DNA from 3 places in the Paenibacillus sp. FSL L8-0708 genome. Region 1 is predicted to be linked to each of the others. Evidence: riboswitches for the same ligand, from Rfam matches in the RefSeq annotation. Region 1 holds a riboswitch; each other region holds the start of a gene.

The links. Region 1 has a riboswitch for cyclic di-AMP ahead of NYE58_RS30725 (alpha/beta fold hydrolase). Riboswitches for the same ligand answer to the same signal wherever they lie in the genome.
Region 2: linked by a shared signal. The riboswitch ahead of NYE58_RS00540 (C40 family peptidase) and the one ahead of NYE58_RS30725 (alpha/beta fold hydrolase) in region 1 are both predicted to bind cyclic di-AMP.
Region 3: linked by a shared signal. The riboswitch ahead of NYE58_RS13445 (KamA family radical SAM protein) and the one ahead of NYE58_RS30725 (alpha/beta fold hydrolase) in region 1 are both predicted to bind cyclic di-AMP.

Annotation. Positions count from the first base shown of each region.
Region 1 is NZ_JBBPBC010000001.1:6,549,906-6,556,979, reverse strand. Features, by position in the region: gene NYE58_RS30745 (alpha-glucuronidase family glycosyl hydrolase) at 1-985, shown strand, start outside; gene NYE58_RS30740 (Nif3-like dinuclear metal center hexameric protein) at 1,010-1,804, shown strand; gene NYE58_RS30735 (hypothetical protein) at 1,889-2,062, shown strand; partial or broken gene NYE58_RS30730 (glyoxalase) at 2,140-2,250, opposite strand; cyclic di-AMP (ydaO/yuaA leader) riboswitch at 2,497-2,683, shown strand; gene NYE58_RS30725 (alpha/beta fold hydrolase) at 2,771-3,598, shown strand; gene selD (selenide, water dikinase SelD) at 4,127-5,188, shown strand; gene mnmH (tRNA 2-selenouridine(34) synthase MnmH) at 5,247-6,284, shown strand; gene NYE58_RS30710 (cysteine desulfurase family protein) at 6,320-7,074, shown strand, end outside.
Region 2 is NZ_JBBPBC010000001.1:110,169-117,242, reverse strand. Features, by position in the region: gene NYE58_RS00555 (M1 family metallopeptidase) at 1-1,344, shown strand, start outside; gene NYE58_RS00550 (hypothetical protein) at 1,356-2,186, shown strand; cyclic di-AMP (ydaO/yuaA leader) riboswitch at 2,405-2,543, shown strand; gene NYE58_RS00545 (C40 family peptidase) at 2,601-3,029, shown strand; cyclic di-AMP (ydaO/yuaA leader) riboswitch at 3,392-3,534, shown strand; gene NYE58_RS00540 (C40 family peptidase) at 3,540-4,031, shown strand; gene NYE58_RS00535 (GNAT family N-acetyltransferase) at 4,221-4,706, shown strand; gene NYE58_RS00530 (c-type cytochrome) at 4,834-5,190, shown strand; gene NYE58_RS00525 (4a-hydroxytetrahydrobiopterin dehydratase) at 5,272-5,559, opposite strand; gene NYE58_RS00520 (hypothetical protein) at 5,788-6,081, opposite strand; gene motA (flagellar motor stator protein MotA) at 6,288-7,074, shown strand, end outside; gene motB (flagellar motor protein MotB) at 7,072-7,074, shown strand, end outside.
Region 3 is NZ_JBBPBC010000001.1:2,877,957-2,885,030, reverse strand. Features, by position in the region: gene NYE58_RS13460 (HAD family hydrolase) at 1-545, opposite strand, end outside; gene NYE58_RS13455 (ABC transporter substrate-binding protein) at 1,072-2,097, shown strand; gene NYE58_RS13450 (AraC family transcriptional regulator) at 2,237-3,904, shown strand; cyclic di-AMP (ydaO/yuaA leader) riboswitch at 3,953-4,096, shown strand; gene NYE58_RS13445 (KamA family radical SAM protein) at 4,228-5,403, shown strand; gene NYE58_RS13440 (helix-turn-helix transcriptional regulator) at 5,546-6,457, shown strand; gene NYE58_RS13435 (DinB family protein) at 6,541-7,056, shown strand.

The sequences.
Region 1 (7,074 bases):
TGATAATGTAGTGCTGCAAATCAAGAATGGACCGATGGATTTTCAAGTCAGAGAACCGGTATCTCCGCTGTTTGGCGCACTGGAACATACCAATCATCTGATGGAGTTTCAGATTGCTCAAGAATATACAGGGCAGCAGCGGCATCTCTGTTATCTCGTTCCACAGTGGAAAGAAGTCCTTGATTTCAATACTTATGCCAAAGGGCAAACTACACTTGTGAAACATATTGTGGACGGATCGGTGTGGGGAAATAAATATAATGGTGTGGCTGCTGTAACTAATGTTGGGGATGACATGAACTGGACGGGGCATGGGTTAGCTCAAGCCAATCTGTATGGATATGGGAGATTAATTTGGAATCCGGAGCTGACGGCAAAAGAAATAGCTGAGGAATGGATTCGCCTTACCTTTGGCACTGATGAAGGTCTAGTGGCTGCTATTCGCGGGATGTTAATGGACTCATGGAGGATTTACGAATTTTACACAGCTCCATTAGGTGTGGGCTGGATGGTTAATCCGGATCATCATTATGGGCCGAATGTGGATGGATATGAATACGCCAAGTGGGGAACGTACCATTATGCGGATCATAAGGGCATTGGTGTGGATCGTTCAGTCAAATCGGGAACGGGGTATAGCGGACAGTATATAGGTCTTAATGCATCAAATTATGAGAATCTAGCGTCTTGTCCAGAAGAGCTGCTGCTGTTCTTCCATCATGTTCCATACACGCATGTTCTGCAATCGGGACAAACGGTTATACAACATATCTACGATACTCATTTCGAGGGGGCAGAGCAGGCTGCACAGCTTCTAGCAACATGGGAATCACTTGAAGGCAGCATGGATAGTGGATTGTATGTGCAAGTGAAGCAACGTCTTGAAGAGCAAGCAGAGCATGCGCAGGAATGGAGAGATCGGATCAATACGTATTTTTACCGCAAGAGCGGAATTGAGGATCTTAAAGGCAGAAAGATTTATTAGATTTTGAACCGAGGGATGATGATAGTGAGCCTCACGATTAGAGCGATTTTGAAAGATTTAATGGGAACTGTGGAACAGGTAGAAGGGACTGTGGATATTCTGAACCCAGGGGAACCGGAAACTGAAGTCACAGGGATTATTACGGCCTTTTCTTCCACACAAAATATTGTGGAGCAAGCAATAGCGTTAGGAGCCAATTTGCTGATCACGCATGAAGGTGTATTTTATAGCCATCATGCGGCGAACGAGTGGTTAGAAGGTGATCCGGTTTATCATGCGAAAAAAAGTCTGATCGAACATTCCCCAATAGCTATTTTTCGTTATCATGATTATTGGCATCGGCAAGAGCCGGATGGGATTATGATGGGTTTGCTGCGAGAGCTGGATTGGTCAGACTATGTGGAAGAGCAGCAAGCGGCTGCTACGATTCTCACTATTCCTGCTATGACTGTAATGGAAGCTGCTCAGTATATTAAAAGTAAGCTAGGCATCTCTTATGTACGCGCTGCTGGTGACCTGTCTCTGTCCTGCAAACGTGTAGGGATATTAGTAGGTTACAGAGGAGGCGGGATGATGGCTATTCCGCTTTTTAATGATCACAATCTTGATTTAATTATCGCTGGAGAGGGACCAGAGTGGGAGACTCCGGAATATGTGCGGGATGCAGGGCACCAAGGAAAATCTAAAGCGCTCATCATGTTAGGTCATGCGGAGAGTGAAGCGCCGGGGATGAAATATTTAGCTGAAATCTTAGCAGACAAATATCCCATGCTTCCTACCCGGTTCATTGCTGAACAACCCATCTATCAGATGGTTTAATCTGGGGAAATTAAGAGTACGGAATAAATAAACATATTATGGAGAAAATGAAGGGAAACAGGTCACTGAGAAAGGAGTGTTTCAATGGAAATTCCTTTGGAGGCTGATGAAGTATTAAGTCGGATCAAAAAGCTGCAAAGCGACGGAAGCTCAATCAGTAAAAAACAAGTAAAGCAAAGCGACCCAGAGCTTATGAGAAGTGCGCTGTTCTTTTTTCCAAGCTGGGAGCATGCATTGAAAAACGCCGATCTTTTGTAGCCATAGTATTGTAAAAGGAAGCTAAGTGGACAGGGGGAGATCTCTGATTCTGCTTAGCTTTTTTCTTTTTTATGAAATCATTCGTGCTGTTCATGTGAAATAATATTAACAAGCTTGCCAAACGGATCGGGGACATAGAAACGACGAACACCCCAAGGTACAGAAACTGGCCCAATATTGGTATTGAAGATTGTCGTTTCTTATTAAATAGGAAAGTACTGGTGAATCACCCCCTTTTTCGCTTGCTTCAGAGCTGTTTTTCTAAAGAAAACGAGTAAACAAGAGCAAAAGAAAGAGAAAATGAAGAGTATGCTTAATATGAAATGAAAAGCATTGCTTTCAACATTATTTTGACCAGAGCCCTCCTTTACAAGAAAACCTTACAAGAGTATGATTCATCTCAGAACTGAGAATTATCTTAAATTTACAATTACATAAGCAATCCGCTTAATTTCCGTTTCTGGAAAGCGGGGGAACCAACAACTGGCAGCCGATGTGAGAGTCGGCACTGGTTATGGGGTGAATCCTGTTCCGGGTGCATAATATGCATCCCTGCAGGTAGGGCAACTCTCACTGCCCGAATCCGACAGCTAACCTCGTAAGCGTATGGAGAGAGGATGAATGGCGTGTTTAGTGATGAATAGCCACAGAGAATCCCTCTGTGGTTTTTTGCTGCGTTTTTAAGCAGATATAGTCGTAGAATTTATTATGAAAGAGGTGTTACCTTTGCCTATCGCTAAACTGAACGGAACTTCGCTCTATTATGAAATCAATGGAACTGGCACTCCGGTTGTGTTTATCCATGGACATGGATTAACACACAGTATGTTCAAACCACAGCTGGAGTATTTTTCCGATAAATATAAAGTGATTTTGTGCGATTTACGGGGGAATGGCAAGTCTGGTAAACTGCTGGAGGCCCCACATGAGATTATTGAGACGCAATGTCTGGATCTGATTATGCTGTTGAATGACCTAGGTATCCGTGAAGCAGTTTTTGTAGGAATCGCCTATGGTGGCTTAGTCGTTCAGCATATTGCCAAACAATATCCTGAGCGTGTAAAAGCAATTGTGGTCGCGGATAGCTTTTGTAGGACTCACGGATCAACAATAGTAGGGAAAATACAAACTATGGCAGCATATTGCAGTTTACTAATGTATTATCTCCCAAGCGAGCTGGTGTTGCCTTCGATTCGGATGATGTACCGAGAGCGCTGGAGTCTGGCCTACAATGAGATTAGAAGAGGACTGCTGGACAAACGCCCCCGGGAGCTATATCGGCAAAGGCTGGCTACGAGCCATGTTGATTACACCAGATGTTTAAAGGCTTTTAAACGTCCCGCTTTGTGTATTGTAGGGGACTTTAATGAATTTGGAGTGAATTGTATGAAGGAAATGGTGTCTCAGCTGCCGCAGGCGCAGTTGGCGATTATTCCGAACGCATTAGATCCAAGTAATCTGTGCCAACCGGAGCAATTCAATGCGATTCTTCAACGTTTCTTAGAGAAGCAGCAGGGCAGTCAGCAGATTAGCTGATCTATTGGGAGACCTTCACAAGCGAAGCGTTTAAGTGAGAAAAAAGACGTCCAATAGCCAGGGAGCACGAGCTGGCTATTGGACGTCCTTTTGGGTTGAAATTTAGGGGAATTCTCCCTAAAATGAAGGAGATTATGGCTCCTAGAAAGTGGATTAGGGAAATCCTCCCTAATAATAGGATGTTTTTAGGAAGGATTTCAAGGATTTCCCTAATATAATGGACATCCAACTAAAGGCTGGCTTATCAGTAGTAAAATCTACGAATGAGCCAGCCTTTGGTTATTTTACTAACCGATGGATGTTGAACATTTACAAGCATATTGTACCTAGAACGCCACTTAATGTCCCACCCTACCACAGCATCAAATATAGCTCACCCGACGTGGGAAAGAACGGTAGACCTAAGTAGTGATAGTAAGTGTATAGAGGAAGGCGTAACAAGCAGCACATCTGCTACTCTTGCTTTTTGTACAATGCGATCTACTCGTGTAAGATTAAGATAATTCATACTAAAGGAGCTGAGTCATGATGTCTCAAGCTGAAACTATAAAACTGACTTCATTATCTTCAAAAGGGGGCTGCGGCTGCAAAATCGGTCCCGCCGATCTCATGCAGGTTATTCGCAGTCTGCCACCAACTGTTCCTAACCCGGATCTACTAGTAGGTCTTGATACTAGTGATGATGCAGGGGTGTATCGTTTAAGTGATGAATTAGCGTTAGTGCAAACTGTTGATTTTTTCACGCCGATCGTGGATGATCCCTATTCATTTGGTCAAATTGCAGCAGCCAATGCATTAAGCGATATATATGCGATGGGTGGAAAGCCGCTTACGGTGCTTAATATTGTGGCTTTTCCTATTTCTGTTTTAGATAAAAGCGTTCTTGGTGACATTTTGCGCGGTGCAGCGGATAAAGTACAGGAAGCAGGAGCTACTCTTGTGGGCGGACATTCCATCGACGATAAAGAGCCCAAATTCGGATTGGCCGTTACGGGCCTTGTGCATCCTGACAAAGTAAGAACGAATGCGGGCGCCAAGGTGGGAGACAAGCTGATTCTAACGAAGCCTATCGGTGTGGGGATCTTAACAACTTCCATTAAAAAGGATCAGCTATCTCCTGAAGAAACCACACGCCTTACGACAGTAATGTCTACTTTGAATAAAAAAGCGGCTGAAATCATGGAGCCTTATGATGTACATGCTTGTACAGATGTTACCGGATTTGGGCTACTGGGACATGCCTCGGAAATGGCTAAAGGGAGCGGCACGGGCCTGATCATTCGTCAAGACGATGTACCGATGCTGCCAAGAGTAAGAGAGCTTGCGGAACAGGGATTTGTTCCAGGAGGCACTAAGAATAACTTTGCCCATCTGGAAGGCAGCATTCTTTATCCGGAAGAGATGGACCAACTAAGCCGCTATATTCTATGTGACGCTGTGACTTCTGGCGGATTGCTGATCTCTGTGGCCCCCGAACAAAGCGAAGATTTGCTAAAAGAGTTAGTAGATGCAGGGGTAGAAGCGGCATTGATCGGAGAGGTAACGGAAGAGCATCCGGGTCAGATTACGGTTATAGCTGCTGTGGAATAACTGTTGTATATCAGCTTAGAGCAAATTATGAAGGTTAGCCACCAGAGGAGAGAGCATATTGTTTCAGGACATTACACTGGAAGAACTTAGAGTGTTAAAAAACAAGAAGCAGATCACCATTATTGATGTTAGATCTCCTTCTGAATATAAAGATGCAACGCTGCCGGATAGTTTGAATATTCCCTTTTTTGATGATCAGGAACGGGCTGAAGTAGGGACGTTGTATAAACAGACAAGTGTGCAGGCCGCGAAAGAACGTGGTTTGGAGATTGCTGCGGCAAAACTGCCTTCTTTTGTCAAAGAATTTGCAGCGATTCAAGGAGACAAAGCAGTATTCTGCTGGAGGGGAGGTATGCGCAGCCGTACAACTGCGACCGTACTCTCTTTAATGGATATTCATGCTTACCGGCTGATAGGCGGCTATAAGGCTTATCGTAAATGGGTGCTCGACGAATTGGAGTCCTATGAATGTAAGGCGAAGTCTTATGTGATTCACGGAAATACAGGCACAGGTAAAACCAATCTGTTACACCGCCTGAAAGCGCAAGGCTACCCCGTTCTGGATTTGGAAGGGATGGCAGGTCATCGTGGTTCTATTTTTGGTGAGATTGGCCTTCGTGCGAACAATCAAAAAACGTTCGATAGTCTTCTTTTAGAGGAGTTAATTAAGATCGGGGATTCTCCTTATGTACTATTTGAAGCGGAGAGCAAAAAGATTGGTAAGGTAGTAATGCCCCCATTTATGGCCGAGCAAAAAGAGAGCGGAACACAGATCTGGATTGAGATGCCTTTGCAAGCCAGAGTGCAGCAAATCCTTGAGGATTACCGGCCAGAAGAGTACAAGGAGCAGTGTATTTCTGCATTTCGGAGTATTAAATCCCGAATTCATATCCCTGTTGCAGCAGAAATCGAACGATGCTTGCAGGCGGATTTATTCGGCGAAGCTGTGGCGCTGCTGCTAGAATATTACTATGATCCTAGATACGATTATACGTCCACTCAGTATGAAGGCATTGAGAGAGTTACTTTTAAAGTGAATAATCTGGATGAAGCTGAGACTGCTGTGCGTTCTTTTTTAAAACATCAAGAAGTATAAGTTTCGCGTTATGGTTAAAGGGGGCTTTACTTAATATGATCTATTTAGATTACAACGCTACAACACCAGTAGATAAGGAAGTAGCAGAGGTTATGATCCCTTATCTTTACGGTCATTTTGGGAATCCCTCAAGCAGTCATTCTTTGGGGCGGGAAGCTAAACTCGGAATAGAGCAGGCAAGAACACAGGTGGCTGATTTCCTGAATTGTGCGCCGGGTGAGGTGCTTTTTACCAGTGGGGGTAGTGAGTCTAATAATACTGTCATTAAAGGAGTAGCCCAAACGTATCGCCATAAAGGTAATCACATTATCCTGTCTGCTATTGAGCATCCAGCTGTAATTAAACCTTGTCAGTACCTGGAGCAGATGGGATACAACCTGACTTATGTACCTGTTGACTCTTATGGAATGGTGCAGGTTGACGATGTGAAAAAGCAGCTCACGGACCAAACCATTCTGGTCTCCATCATGCACTCTAATAACGAAACGGGCACGATCCAGCCGATCAAGGAAATAGCTGAGGTCTGCCACCAACGGGGCATTCTTATTCATACAGATGCTTCACAATCTGCGGGAAAAGTAGACCTCGATGTAGCGGATTTGGGAGTGGATTTTCTAACGCTTGCAGGCCATAAATTATATGCGCCCAAAGGCATTGGAGCATTGTACATTCGGGACGGCATTCACATTGAGCCTTTGATACACGGTGCGGGCCATGAACGGGGGCGAAGAGCGGGGACAGAAAATACACCCTACATTATTGGCTTAGGAAAAGCCTGTGAGCTTGCTGC
Region 2 (7,074 bases), 6.4 Mb from region 1:
GGGCAATGGTTTCCTAAGCTTAGTGTATACGAGCCTAAGGGCACGCGCGGAGTTAAAGAAGAAGGCTGGGACCTGCATCAGTATCACGGAACTTCTGAGTTTTACAGTGATTTTGGCATCTTTAATGTAACGATTTCCGTTCCTTCCAACTATACGGTGGCAGCGACCGGATTTCCTGTAAAAAATGCCAAGCTCAAACAAGATCAGAAAATATATCAGTTCTACGCCGATGATGTCCACGATTTCGCTTGGGCTGCATCCCCTGATTTTACAGTAGCAGAGGAAGCTTTCTCTACGCCGGAGGTGCCTGGAGTGCGAATTAAGGTGTATCTCGACCCTCTGCACAAAGACTTACAAGAGCGTTACCTTCAAGCTGCCAAGGCTGCCCTGACCTACTTCAGCAAATGGTATGGCCCTTATCCCTACTCTACGCTGTCTATTATCGTCCCACCTAAGGAGGGAAACGGCGCGGGAGGAATGGAATATCCTACCCTTATTACAGCCTTTGGGGCCGCGGATTCTTCTCCAGATACCTCACTTGAAAGAACCGTCATTCATGAGATCGGCCATCAATACTTCTACGGTATGGTAGCCAGCAATGAATTCGAGGAGGCTTGGCTGGATGAAAGCTTTACTTCCTATGCCGAAGACAGACTTATGGAACAAGAATACGGTATCAAGTCTAATTTGCCTTTACAGGCCAGCCTGGTAACTATACCTGAGCCGTTAAATCTGGAAACGTGGAAATATGCAGGGGCGGATTCCTATAGCCGAAATGTTTATATCCGCGGCAAGCTTGTACTTAAAGATATCGAACGCCAGGTAGGTACCAAAGCAATGAACAACATCATGTCCTCCTACGCTCGTAAGTTCCGTTTCCAGCATCCCGCTACGGCAGATTTTCAGAAAGTGGTTGAGAAGGTAACCAAAAAATCATGGCAGGCATATTTCGATGATTACATTTATGGCGATGGGGCGCCTGACTTCTCAGTAGATACGATTACTTTTAAAAAAAATAACAGCGGCGATGCTCAAAGCTACGAATCATTAGTGAAGATTTCAAATAAAGGGAGCCATTACGTTGATGTTCCCGTGAAATTCACATTCGCCGACAGCTCTTCGGTGCAGCGGGTCTGGAACGGTGAAGGAGCAGAGACTACGTTTCAATTGTTAAGCGATAAGCCTCTTCTCTCTGCTGAGATTGACCCTGAGCATTCCATCTTATTGGAGAGCAAACATTTAAACAACTTTAGGCTGGCGGAAATAGAGCCCAAGACGCTCTCTCGCTGGACGTTAAGTGTAACTAAACTACTTGAAACCGTGCTCGGAACTCTTGTCTGGTGAGGTGAATGATTGTGAGAACATCGATAACCCGCGGCTGGCAAAGCATGAAGGAGCAATTTTATATTTTAATTCTGCTCTTCATCTACCGACTGCTCTGGGGCTACTTTATGTATGGTTTCATCCGATCTGCTATTATTCCAATTCTACTGCGCTATCCAGATAAAGACGCCGGCGGCAGCGGTATGGGCAGACTGTTGTATTATATCGAGGGACAGTTCAGCTTGAATACTGACCCTGCGATACGCACTTGGTTATGGATGCTTCTAGGACTTGTTGTCTTGCGACTTCTGCTTTCTCCTTTCATAAGGGCAGGATTGCTGCATGAGCTCCACCAGGAGCGAAGGGGCGAGCGCGGACTGTTCTTTTTCCCCGGCATGAAGATCTATGGACTACCTGTCTTAGTCTTTAGCCTAATCGAATGGGTTCTGACCCTGCTGCCGCTTTACTGGCTTGCTCCAAAAATGTACGGGCTGTTCTTATCCTCTTTGTTTAACTACACTTTGTTACTTCATTTAGTACCATACGTATTGGCATGGCTTATATATATTTTTATCGTGCGCCTGTTTCTTCTATATATGCAGTTTGGTTACACCGGCGGTACAGGAATGTTCTCCTCACTGTTCATCTGCTTGCGGTCACTGATTCCTGCTATAGGTGTTTCCATTGTACTTGGTGCGGGAGGCTTGCTCTTACTGCTAGTGTGCGGACTGACGGGTCTGTTCTGTCCCGGCCTGCCGGCACTTATAATACGGCAAATCTCACCACTACCTTCTACGCTCTTAAAAATGTGGGGAATCTCTGCACAATATCATCTATGGTGTAGCAAAGCATTTCCACAATAAATTAACCTTATTTGACATAATAAAAAGGTCCCAATTCCTGTATTCAGGAGCTGGGACTTTTTCTCATTACGGATAACTGAAGAGTATTTGCAAAATCATAAAAGCTCTGTTACAATAAGTCCTGTGCTATTAGTAACAATTTTGTAATCAATTGAAACGATTCCTACATAACTAAATGTATTTATCGTAAGTGTAACTGTCGAAACGTCATTCTCTTGGTGCTTAACACGCCTAATTCCTTTGCACCGGGAAGTGGGGGAACCATATTTTGGGTGAATTGATCTCGCTTTACAGGGATCATAGGGAATCTTCTACCGAACCCTTAAGCTAACCTCGCAGGCCTTGGAAGGAGTACATCTTTTGAAAAGACATAATTTAAGAAAAAAATGCGTCGCTGCGGCGCTAGGACTTGTAATGGCATTATCTATTGGTGGAGGAAGCGCCTTTGCCGACTCTAAGATGGACACTGTAATCTCAAAGACTATTGGAGTTGCCTATAAAACCGGAGGTACAAGCACTGCCGGATTTGATTGCTCTGGATTTACAAAATATGTATTCAAGAATGTAGGTCTTACTTTACCTCGTACATCAAAAGCTCAATATAGCGTTGGAACTGCTGTATCCAAAAGCAATCTGCGTTCTGGTGATCTAGTGTTCTTTAACACACTTGGCAATGGAGTATCCCATGTCGGCATTTATGTTGGAAACGGAAAATTCGCACAATCGTCCTCTTCGCGTGGAGTAACCATCACTTCACTCAGTCAGGCCTACTGGGCCAATCGTTATGTTGGCGCTAAAAGAGTAATGAGTACTTCAGCTTATCAAGCTGTAGCCTTCGATTGAAACCTTCCTCACAACTATAACCTCATAATTACAACTATATGAACCTGAATCTGATTATGCCCGTAATCAAATTCGGGTTTTTCTTTTTTCCATAATATATTTTTACACTATTAGAGCCCAATTGAAACACGTTTATTTGATAAAAATTGCAATTATATTAAAAATTAGGTCATTATTAACGCTTACATATGCCTTTCTACCGTAAAAATGCCAATTTTTCTGCATTAATATGTTAAAAACGATTGCCAAGCGGCTTTCTGTTTGTTACAATTAGCGCAGTGAGATTTTAGTAACATTTTTGTAATCATTAAGTTGTTATTTACAAAGGTTTTGTCATGTATTGATTACAAGCTAATCCTAATCAACAGTATGAGCCGAGTTTCCTAACTATTAGGAAAACGGGGGAACCAACTTTGGGTGAATTGACCTCCATTATATAGAGGGGTCATAGGGGACCTTCAACCGAACCCTTAAGCTAACCTCGTAGGCATTTGGAAGGGGTATACACTTTTGAAGAAGAAGTTAGCAGCAGCAGTACTAAGCTTTTCCATCATCCTCACCATCGGAGCAGGAAGCGCTTTCGCAGATTCCAAAATGGATAAAGTGATTGACAAGGCCATCGGTACTAAATACGTATCCGGCGGTATATCCACTAACGGATTTGATTGCTCCGGATTTACAATGTATGTGTTTGATAAGATTGGCATTAACCTTCCACACCAATCAGGTTCCCAATATCAAATGGGCACAGCAATCTCCCGTGATGATATAAGAGCCGGAGATCTTGTATTCTTCAATACAAGTGGCAAAGGTGTCTCCCATGTCGGCATTTATGTCGGTGAAGGTAAGTTCGCACACGCTTCTACCTCACGCGGTGTTACCATTAGCTCTCTGAGTGATAGCTACTACGTGAAACGCTACGTTGGTGCCAAGCGCATTATGAGCACAGATGCTTACAAATCGGTTGCTGCTGAATCGGAAGACAATGATGATGTGCAATAAATAACGTACATAGGCTCTTTTCCAAGGTAATTCTTGGAGGAGAGCTTGTTTTTTTGTCTTATTACTTATTTACCCCTCTCATAATTTGTAAAACATTCCCCTCATATAAATTTTCTGAGTCGAACCTCCCCCATTTTGTATATAATTAGTAATATAGCAATGTCCTCGTGAAAGGAGATCGTTGACCTTATGATAAATCCCTCGGTAACTTTTCATGTAGTTCCTATGGAGGCAATTCACGGAGAAGCTATTTGTAAGTGGAGCTATACGCCTCCATATAATATTTATGGCTGGATGCCGTGGGAGCAGATGCAGGCCCTTGGCATCGAGTTTGGCGATCCGCAGCTCCGGGAGGAACAATATATCTCCATATTAAATGAACATGAGGTTTTATGCGGATTCGCACAGTTGTTCCCTATGGAAGGAGTCGTCCGTTTAGGGGTTGGGATGCGCCCCGATCTATGCGGCCATGGTTTAGGCAAACTATTCGTGGATGCCATCGTCCAGACAGCCTTGAATCGTTATCCTGATCGTGAGATAGATCTCGAAGTCCTGACCTGGAACCAACGCGCCATTCGAACTTATCAAAAATGTGGATTTACGATTACAGATACGTATGAACGCCGCACACCTACAGGAGACAAACCTTTTTATTGCATGGTCTATGACAAATGATATTAAATACCAGAAATTTCATAAGAATGATTGTATTCTCGTTCATTTTTTTGTCACAAACCCTATGATAACGCTTCACCATAAGCTATAATGTAGGGAGCAGCTTACATAGAAGGGACGAATTGGGATGCAGAAATGGATCATGAGCGGTTTGTTTTTTGCCGCCTGTGCCTTTGCGGTAGTACTCATGTTTACACTTCCGGGTAAAGAAGAGGTAGCGGAAGAAAATAAGCCCACGATGCCGGTAGTTCAACTGGACGCAGCAAAGGCAGAAGCAACCGTGAAAGCCAGCTGTATCACCTGTCACGGCGATCAGCTTCAAGGTGGAGTTGGACCAAGTCTTCAGAATGAAGGCGGCCAGCATGACGCTGAGGAAATCTACAGCATCGTCACCAAAGGACGTGGTCAAATGCCTTCCTTTAAGGAGAAGCTAGCCCCTGAAGAGATCGCCAACGTCGCACTCTGGCTCTCAGAGAAAAAGTAACCCATCAAGCAACTAAAAACGCCCGTGTATGAGATAGGTGACTATCTATGCACGGGCGTTTATTTTATGATTTTGGCTAAACTAATGATTTTTTTCAAAGGCTTCATTAAATTCATGCGCCGCTCGAAGATCTAGAGCCGTAATCCCATCTTCTTCATTAGATTCAAGTCGCAGGGTAACTGTTTTATAATCAATCGTAATATGTGGATGATGATCGAAGGCTTCTGAAATCGTGGCTACTTCATCAACGAACGCAATGCCCTTCATATATTGGCTGAACATATATTTTCGCACCATAACATTATTATCCAGCTTCCAGCCCTCCAGCTTGGTGATCTCCTCACGCAGTTCCTCTTCCGTAAATAACAATTCGTTTCCTCCCTTACAAAAAATTGCAGTAAAGTGCGCAGTTCCCTTTACTTGACTTAGGCGTTAAACAAAACATCCCTTAGCTTCTGAGGTCCAAGGGATGTGCCAGGATAAAGGCGATATTTTCGATTTAATGTATTCACAAATCCCAGCGATTATAACTCGGCTTTATCAATTTTAACACGGGCTACTAACTACGGGCAAATTACGTCCAGACGTCTCCTCTGCCTAAATCAAAACTACTGAAGCCAAATCCTCTTCGCCAACTAAAATATTAATGCGGTGCGTGTCCTTATCGTAAATAATTACGCCGCTCCCCACTTCAATCATAGGTTCATTACCCAGCGCGAAGAAAAGATCCTCAGCCAATGCTTCCCATACCTCCAGCTTTGATTCTTGGGGTAGTTCCTGCCACTCGTCCGGATCCATCTCAAAAAATAAATATCCATCGGAAATTCGTCCGACGGCTTCGGTCAAATCTGTTAGAATTTCACCGTAATCTCTACCATGCTTTACACCCACGTATATCACTCCGTTTTCTTCACAGATGAATAATTACTTACCTTATCCATTATAGCCGAAAAAATGACTTCACAAAAAACCGAATGATGTCGATAAATAAGAATATACGTTAATTCGGTTTCGCACAGAGTGCCCTGCCGCTGTTTCAAGGATGATATACGCGGCATTGTCGGAACACATCTTAAATCTCACGGACGAGGTGCAAAATGGAAATTTCAACAATAATTGGTTTAATTTTTGGTTTGGTTGCTGTAATCTGGGGCATGATCCTCAAGCACGCTCCACTTCATGCTTTGGCCACACCTGCTGCTTACGTTATTATCTTGGTGGGTACGGCAGCGTCTATTTTCATGGCCTTTCCTTTCAACGAGGTCAAAAAGATTCCAAGTCTGTTCAAAATGATTTTTATCAAAAAGAAATTAATCAGTAAACCCGAATTAATCACTATGTTCATGGAATGGGCTTCTATCACACGGCGTGAAGGTCTGTTGGCTCTAGAATCAAAGGTCGATGAAATAGAAGATAACTTCCTCAGGAATGGCATGCGGATGATCATTGATGGAAATGATCAGGATTTTGTCCGTGATGTCCTCATGGAGGATATCCACGCCACAGAGGATAGACATAAAGCAGGAGCGCTCATTTTCTCACAGGCAGGTATGTATGCTCCTACCCTTGGGGTGCTCGGGGCGGTTATCGGCCTCATCGCCGCTCTGGCTGATATGAGTGATATGAACAAATTGGCTGCGGCAATCGGGGCTGCCTTCATCGCCACTTTGCTTGGTATCTTTACAGGTTACGTATTATGGCATCCTATTGCTAATAAGCTGAAACGTCTCTCCAAACAAGAAATCGAAGTTCGAATGATGATGGTCGAAGGTCTTTTGTCCATACAGTCCGGTGTATCTACTATTGCCATCAATCAGAAGCTTGCTGTATTCCTAACACCTTCGCAACGCGTTAAGTTAAATGAGAAGGACGGTGGATCAGGTG
Region 3 (7,074 bases), 3.7 Mb from region 1:
CAACGGATGCCAGCTGCTGCCGCTGCCTTAGATCCATTCGGTGAATCCTCGATAGCAACCGCCTCATCAGCTGTGATTCCAAGACAAGCTAACGTTTGGTTATATAGCTCCGGATCTGGTTTCACTTTTGCCACATGGTCGGCAGTCCGAAGGCATTCGAAATACTCGCGAATACCCAATTGATTCAGATATTTTTCCACCCATTCCAGTGAAGAACTTGAGGCCAGCCCTATGCGCAGTCCAGCTGCTTTGGCGGAATCAAGATAATGCTGAATGCCTGGTCGTATTGTTTCAAGCTCCATAAGTTTGCTGTGTCTCTGTTTAACAGCCTTACTGAACTCTTCTTTGTCAATCGCTAGCTTAAGATCAGTCATTAAATATTCATAAGGATTAAAACTGTTCAAGCTCGTGCCGATGCAGGTGGAATATTGTTCAAGCGTCAGATCCACTCCATATTCTGCATAAGCCTCGTTAAATGCGGTGTACCAAGCAGTCTCCGTGTCGATAATCGTTCCGTCAAAATCAAAAATAATTCCTTTGATCACAATCAACCATCTCCCTCGTATTATGTTTGGTTAGAATATCTTACGCAAAACCTTCTGCATATTCTACAAAAAGCTATTTCGGCTTGCGTTTGACTATAAAAACCATAACAAAGCCCTTCTACTGACGTCAAGCACGGTAGATAACATGCCACGTAATGATAACGATTACAATCAATGTGGACAAACCTGGATTTTTTCATCACCTGAACTTCTTAATACATAACAGTAATCAGATTCAAAAAAACACCACAATCCTATGTGCTTCAAGGGATTCCTTTGCCAAGTTTATTATGAAGACAAGCTCCCTCTCTTTCTCTCGATTGCTGTTATTTAGAGTATTTTTCCAAGCAGCTAAAAATAATTCAAAATAATTTTAAACACATCCTTTTTACTTGATTGTACAAATCAAATTACGGGGTTATTTTTTGTCCATTGAGTAAAAAGAGGCTTTAATTTATGATATATTTTAATCGAGAATGATTATCATTATTGGTGGTCGTTACATATAATAGGGAGGCAATAAGATATGAACAAGGTACGACAGTCCTTCGCTGTGGTATGTGTACTATTTTTGCTGAGTACATTGCTACTGGCGTGCGGAAACTCAAAGGAACAATCCTCTGCCAATAGTACGGTGAACGCAACCGGGAACTCTTCCGCTGCAACCGCGGTACCTTCAGCAGAACCCTCAGATAGCAGTACAGATGAAGCAGCAGCGACTACCCGCTCCTATACAGATTACATAGGGCATACTGTAGAGATTCCGGTGAATCCGCAGCGAATTATCTATTCTGGAGAAACTTATGGCGATTTGCTCGCACTTGGTGTGCAAGCGGTAGGTTATCCTCTTTCTATGGGTGAAGGCCAGGTTTTTGAAGATCAATTACAAGGTGTGGAGGATGTAGGCTTCCCTATCAATCTGGAAAAAACATTGGAGCTTCAGCCTGACCTGATCATCTATGCGGGCACAGATGAAGCTGATTTTGAACAGCTCTCCAAAATTGCACCCACTATAATATTTGATACCTTTGCCCCACTCCAGGAACGTATGCTGGACATTGGTGGAATTGTTGGGAAAACGGCTGAAGCAGAAGCATGGCTTGCGCAGTATAAAACCGCTGAAGAGAACATGTGGAAGCAATTGAAATCCGCAGGCATGAAAGAGGGCGAAACGGCTGCGGTCTTCACTTATTATCCAGGAGACAGACTGTTTATAATGGCAGCAACCGGACTTTCCCAGGTACTCTATGGGGAGAATGGCTTCAAGGCAACTCCAGCTATTCAGACGATCCTTGATGAAGGTAAAGGGTTCCAGGAAGTATCCATGGAAGTCCTGAAAGAATATGCCGGAGACCGGATATTCCTCTTGACTCCAGTGGCAGAAGAAGCAAAACAATCCACAGAGAATCTATTAAAGAGCCCTATCTGGAAGAGCCTTCCTGCTGTCAAGAACGGATATGTCTATACACAAGACATCATGAAGACTTCAAGTGATGCGACAACAAGAGAATGGCTGCTTGGCGAAATTCCACAGCTATTGAATATGAAATAACCTTCTGTGATGAAGAGTTTAACACAAGGCTGATAAAAAACTGCAAGAAGCATGTCAACAGCTGTTGATATGCTTCTTTTTTTTATATACAATGAATTCATTGATAATCATTCTCACCAAATGAACGGAGGCTGAACCCATGCTGCATACATCATCGTCCTGCCCCCCACTCCACTCTCTGCTATTTCAGCTAAACGAGGCCGAACTGATGATTCAAGCTGCCGATTCAAGCTCTATAACGCGTACAACCCAGGACTATACCCTTCTCATATTTACTGGAGGGAACGGACAATTGAACCTCGATGATCAAAGCGTGATACTAAGTACGGATAAATGTTATCTACTATCTCCTGGAATCTCCTATAGTACGGACAACCAGGAGCTGACGTTGTATTATTACCTCATCACCTTTACAGCAATTTATACAACCAAGCTTCCTAAACGATATTCTGGAGAGCTGCTTTCCGGCAGACGGGAGTTAATTGTGCACCCGTTCACCAAGGTAATCCGACTAGTCGAAGACCTGCTCATGAACAGGAATAACACCGATGATGTACAACAATTCAAGCGACAATTAAAATTCCAAGAATTGCTGCTGCTACTTTTTGAGCATAATTACCCTTCCAAACACCTGCCAAGTCCTACGGAATCCGTAGAAAAGACCATAACATTCATTCAGGAGCATTATACAGAGAGTATCACCGTGAAGCAGTTAGCTGAACTGGCGGGAATATCAATCTGGCAATATACACCGATCTTTCAGCAGCTTACGGGTAAAAAGCCGCTTGAATACCTGACGGATCTGCGCATTAATCATTCCAAACGATTCCTGCAGGAATCGACTGAACCACTGCGGGAAATCGCCAGACTGGTCGGCTTCTCGGACGAATACTATTTCAGCCGCCGCTTTCGGCAAAAAACCGGAGTTACACCCGGACAATATGCACATCAGAAAGGTCGTAAGCTTACCGTCAAGGATTGGACGGGTCATGAGGTGGAGATTCCAGAGCGAGCGAAACGTATTGTCTATCATGGCGAAACACTTGGCGACCTTCTCGCGTTAGGCGTAAAGCCTATCGGTGGAGATGAAGCATTCGCCCGGAACAGCGTCTATAAACATCGGCTTAAGAAGCTCGCCAACGTCGGGTTTCCACTGGACCCGCAGTTGACCGCTTCCCTAAACCCAGATTTGATCATTTTGGCAAATAGTGATGAAAGAGCCTACAGAGCAGTTTCTGGTATCGCTCCGACACTCACCTTTGATTCATTTGCGCCTCTCGACAACCGAATGCGGACATTAGGCAGTTGGCTAGGTAAACAGCGCGAAGCCGAAGCATGGCTGGAGTCATTCACAATCAAAAACGCTGCCATGTGGCAGCAGCTTTACACGACAACCCTCCAAGTTGGAGAAACCGCCTCTGCTTTGGTCTATGATCATGGAGATCATCTGTATGCTATGGGAATGTCCGGATTCTCCACTGCGCTTTATGCCCCATGTGGTTTACAACCGACCGAAGAGATCCAGGCCATATTGGACGAAGAGTTAGGGTTCGCCGAAGTTGATCCAACGCGACTGCCTGCCTACGCCGGAGATCATATCTTCATGTTCATTCCGGAACGCAAAGACTCGCGAGCTGCGATGGAACGGCTACTAGACAGTTCACTTTGGAACAATCTCCCGGCAGTACGTCAGGGACATGTTTATCTGCTCGACGGAAGCAAATGGAACTCTAGTGATGCGTTAACCCGGGAGAAGCTGCTAACGCTGTTGCCTAAACTACTCGGCGGAAGTAGCGCTAGCAATTGAAAGTGAATCCAGGATTCTCTTTTGACTTTTCAAAACTTGATAGGGTATACTTTATCTACGCTTAATTTCCAACTTTTACAGTTGAAAAGCGGGGGAACCAGTTAATTGGGGCGAATCATTGAGCATTAGAATGTAGGGTACCATCTTACCCGAGTCCGTCAGCTAACCTCGTCAGCAGTGGATGGGTCTGCTTTTCATGTTATTTACATAACCAGAGACCCTTGCTAAGGGTCTCTTTTTGTGCTTTTTTGGACCCTGCTGGCAGTAGATTGGCCTTTGACACTAAGGCTCCCTCATTTCTCACACTACGAGACAAAGGAGAGATGTACGTGCAAAAGGTAAAGTACTTCACGGATATTAACAAAATAGCTATGTTGTCTGAGCTGGAAAAAGAGAATCTGAAAGAAATTACGGACAAATTTGTTTTTCGTGTAAATGACTACTATCTGTCTTTGATTAACTGGGATGATCCAAATGATCCCATCCGTAAGCTGGTTATTCCTAACGAAGGTGAACTGCTGGAGTATGGGCGCTGGGACGCCTCCGATGAGGACACGAATTATGTGGTACCTGGTTGTCAGCACAAGTATAGAACCACTGCACTACTGATTGTATCCGAGGTCTGCGGGGCTTATTGCCGCTACTGTTTCCGTAAGCGTCTGTTCCGAAATGACGTGAAAGAGGCGATGGCTGATGTCTCTCCGGGCTTGGAGTATATCGCAAATAATCCGGAGATTAACAACGTACTTCTTACGGGCGGGGACAGTTTAATTCTCTCCACACCGAAGCTAAGATCCATTATTGAAAATCTAAGAAGCATTGAGCATGTTAAGATCATTAGACTGGGTTCCAAAATTCCCGTATTTAATCCGATGCGGATCTCTGAAGACGAAGAGCTGCTGGAGCTGATTCGTACTTACTCTACCGAAGACAAACGAATCTATGTTATGGCGCACATCAATCATCCTCGTGAAATTACACCTGAAGCCAAAAAAGCATTTAAAGCTCTCCACAACGCAGGGGCAATTGTCGTAAATCAGACCCCCATCCTCAAAGGCATCAACGATGATCCCGTTATTTTAGGGGAACTACTGGACCGGCTTTCATGGGCTGGCGTTACACCCTACTACTTCTTTGTGAACCGGCCCGTAGCCGGAAACCGGGATTTCGTATTACCGCTCGAGCAAGTCTATCAAATTGTAGAAGAAGCCAAAGCCAGAACCTCAGGACTTGGCAAAAGAGTACGCTTATCCATGAGCCACACCTCAGGAAAAATAGAAATTCTCGCCATTGATAACGGGAAAGCCTATCTCAAATACCATCAATCCAGAGATCAGGAATACGGAAAATTTATGATTCTAGATTGTCCAAAGGACGCCGAATGGTTCGATGACCTGCCTGGGAATGAGCAATATTGGACACCACCTGTGAAAAAAAACGATGCTATTATTTCTGTTAATGATTTATCAGGCGAGCCTGCGGATTTAATCTGTAAATAGATTAATCAGCTCTGTCAGACTCTGTCATAGGATATTTCTTCATCACCAACAACAAAACTCCTCCCTCCCAAAATTAGCCCGAAAAAATCTATGATATAATCACGCTGTAACACGAAATGGACTAATGGGTGGGAATGCACACATGAAATTGGAACGATTGATTTCTATGATCTACAAACTATTGAACCACGAAGTTTTATCTGCCTCCAAGCTGGCTGAAGAGTTTCAGGTTTCCCAGCGAACAATCTATAGGGATATCGATGTGATTTGTGCCGCTGGCATCCCGGTCGTATCGTATCAGGGTACTAAAGGTGGATATGGCATCATGGACGGATATAAAATGGATAAAAGCCTGCTCCGTTCGTATGATGTCACTTCTCTGATTACTGTACTTAACAGTCTTTCTTCCGTGTTTGAAGATGAGCATACGCAAGGAACCATTGAACGGCTGCAAACGATTGGAACGGAGCCACAGACCTCTAGTCTCGCGGTGGATCTTGAAACCCGGCGTACGGATCCTGACGCACTTCCTCTTTTACGTGCGGCTATATCGGAACGAAATGTTGTCCGTTTTGATTACATCAGTGTAAAAAATGAACGTACAACCCGTGAAATGGAACCGGTAAAGCTTCATTTTAAATATAGCAACTGGTACATCTATGGTTATTGCCGGGCTCGGCAGGACTATAGGGAGTTCCGACTTTCCCGGATGCTGAATTTGTTCCTGACGCAGGATACCTTTCATTCGCAACATGAGGTACCCAAAGAGGCTGGCTGTTCAAACAGGGCAGATCAGGTGGAGGAAATAGTGATCCGGGTAGGCCCTGAGGCTTTGGCAGAAGCTTTGGATCAGTTTCATCAAGTCGACAAGGAATTTCATTCCGATAAAAGCATGACGATGCGAATTCCTGTGTATAAGCCATTGGAAGCACGTTGGCTTTGGTCCATTCTGCTGAGTTTTGGCAGCGGCGCCGAAGTCCTCGAACCCCCTGCATTGCGAGGTATTTTAAAAGAGCAGCTTCAAAACACACTCAAACTTTATGAAGAAGTATGACAGTCTGATGTCATACTTCTTCTTTTATATTAACTACAGTAACAAAAAACAAATCCATGACCATTCAAAAGGAGAATGTACGAATGACAAATTATCCAGTAGAAATGTTTAAATACCACACATGGGCAAACCAAACTATCCTGGGGAGAATCAAGGAACTCCCGCCTTCTGTGCTAAGTCAAGAAGTGAACAGCTCATTTCCCACCATCGCTCATGCCCTTAGCCATATCTATGCGGTTGATACGATGTGGTATCTTGTATTAACAGGCACTGCCATGCCAGAGGCTTTTCAACAAAGTATCCCGCTAAATTTGAGCATTCTAGATTCTGTGGATGAATACGTAAATATCTTTGCCCAGCTATCGGAACAATACAAAGCATGGTTACACAATCAATCCGATTTGGAGCAAACCATTCTGCTTGACAATCCATTCGCCGGAATCCGCCAAACACGCCTATCAGAAATTGTGTTGCAAGTCGCCAATCACGGGACTTATCATAGAGGCAATGTATCTACTATGTTACGGCAGTTAGGCCATGCTTCCACCATGAATGACTATGCTCTTTTTTGGTATCAGGTTCCTGCAAAAGCAATTTAATCTCGGATGGGCAAGACG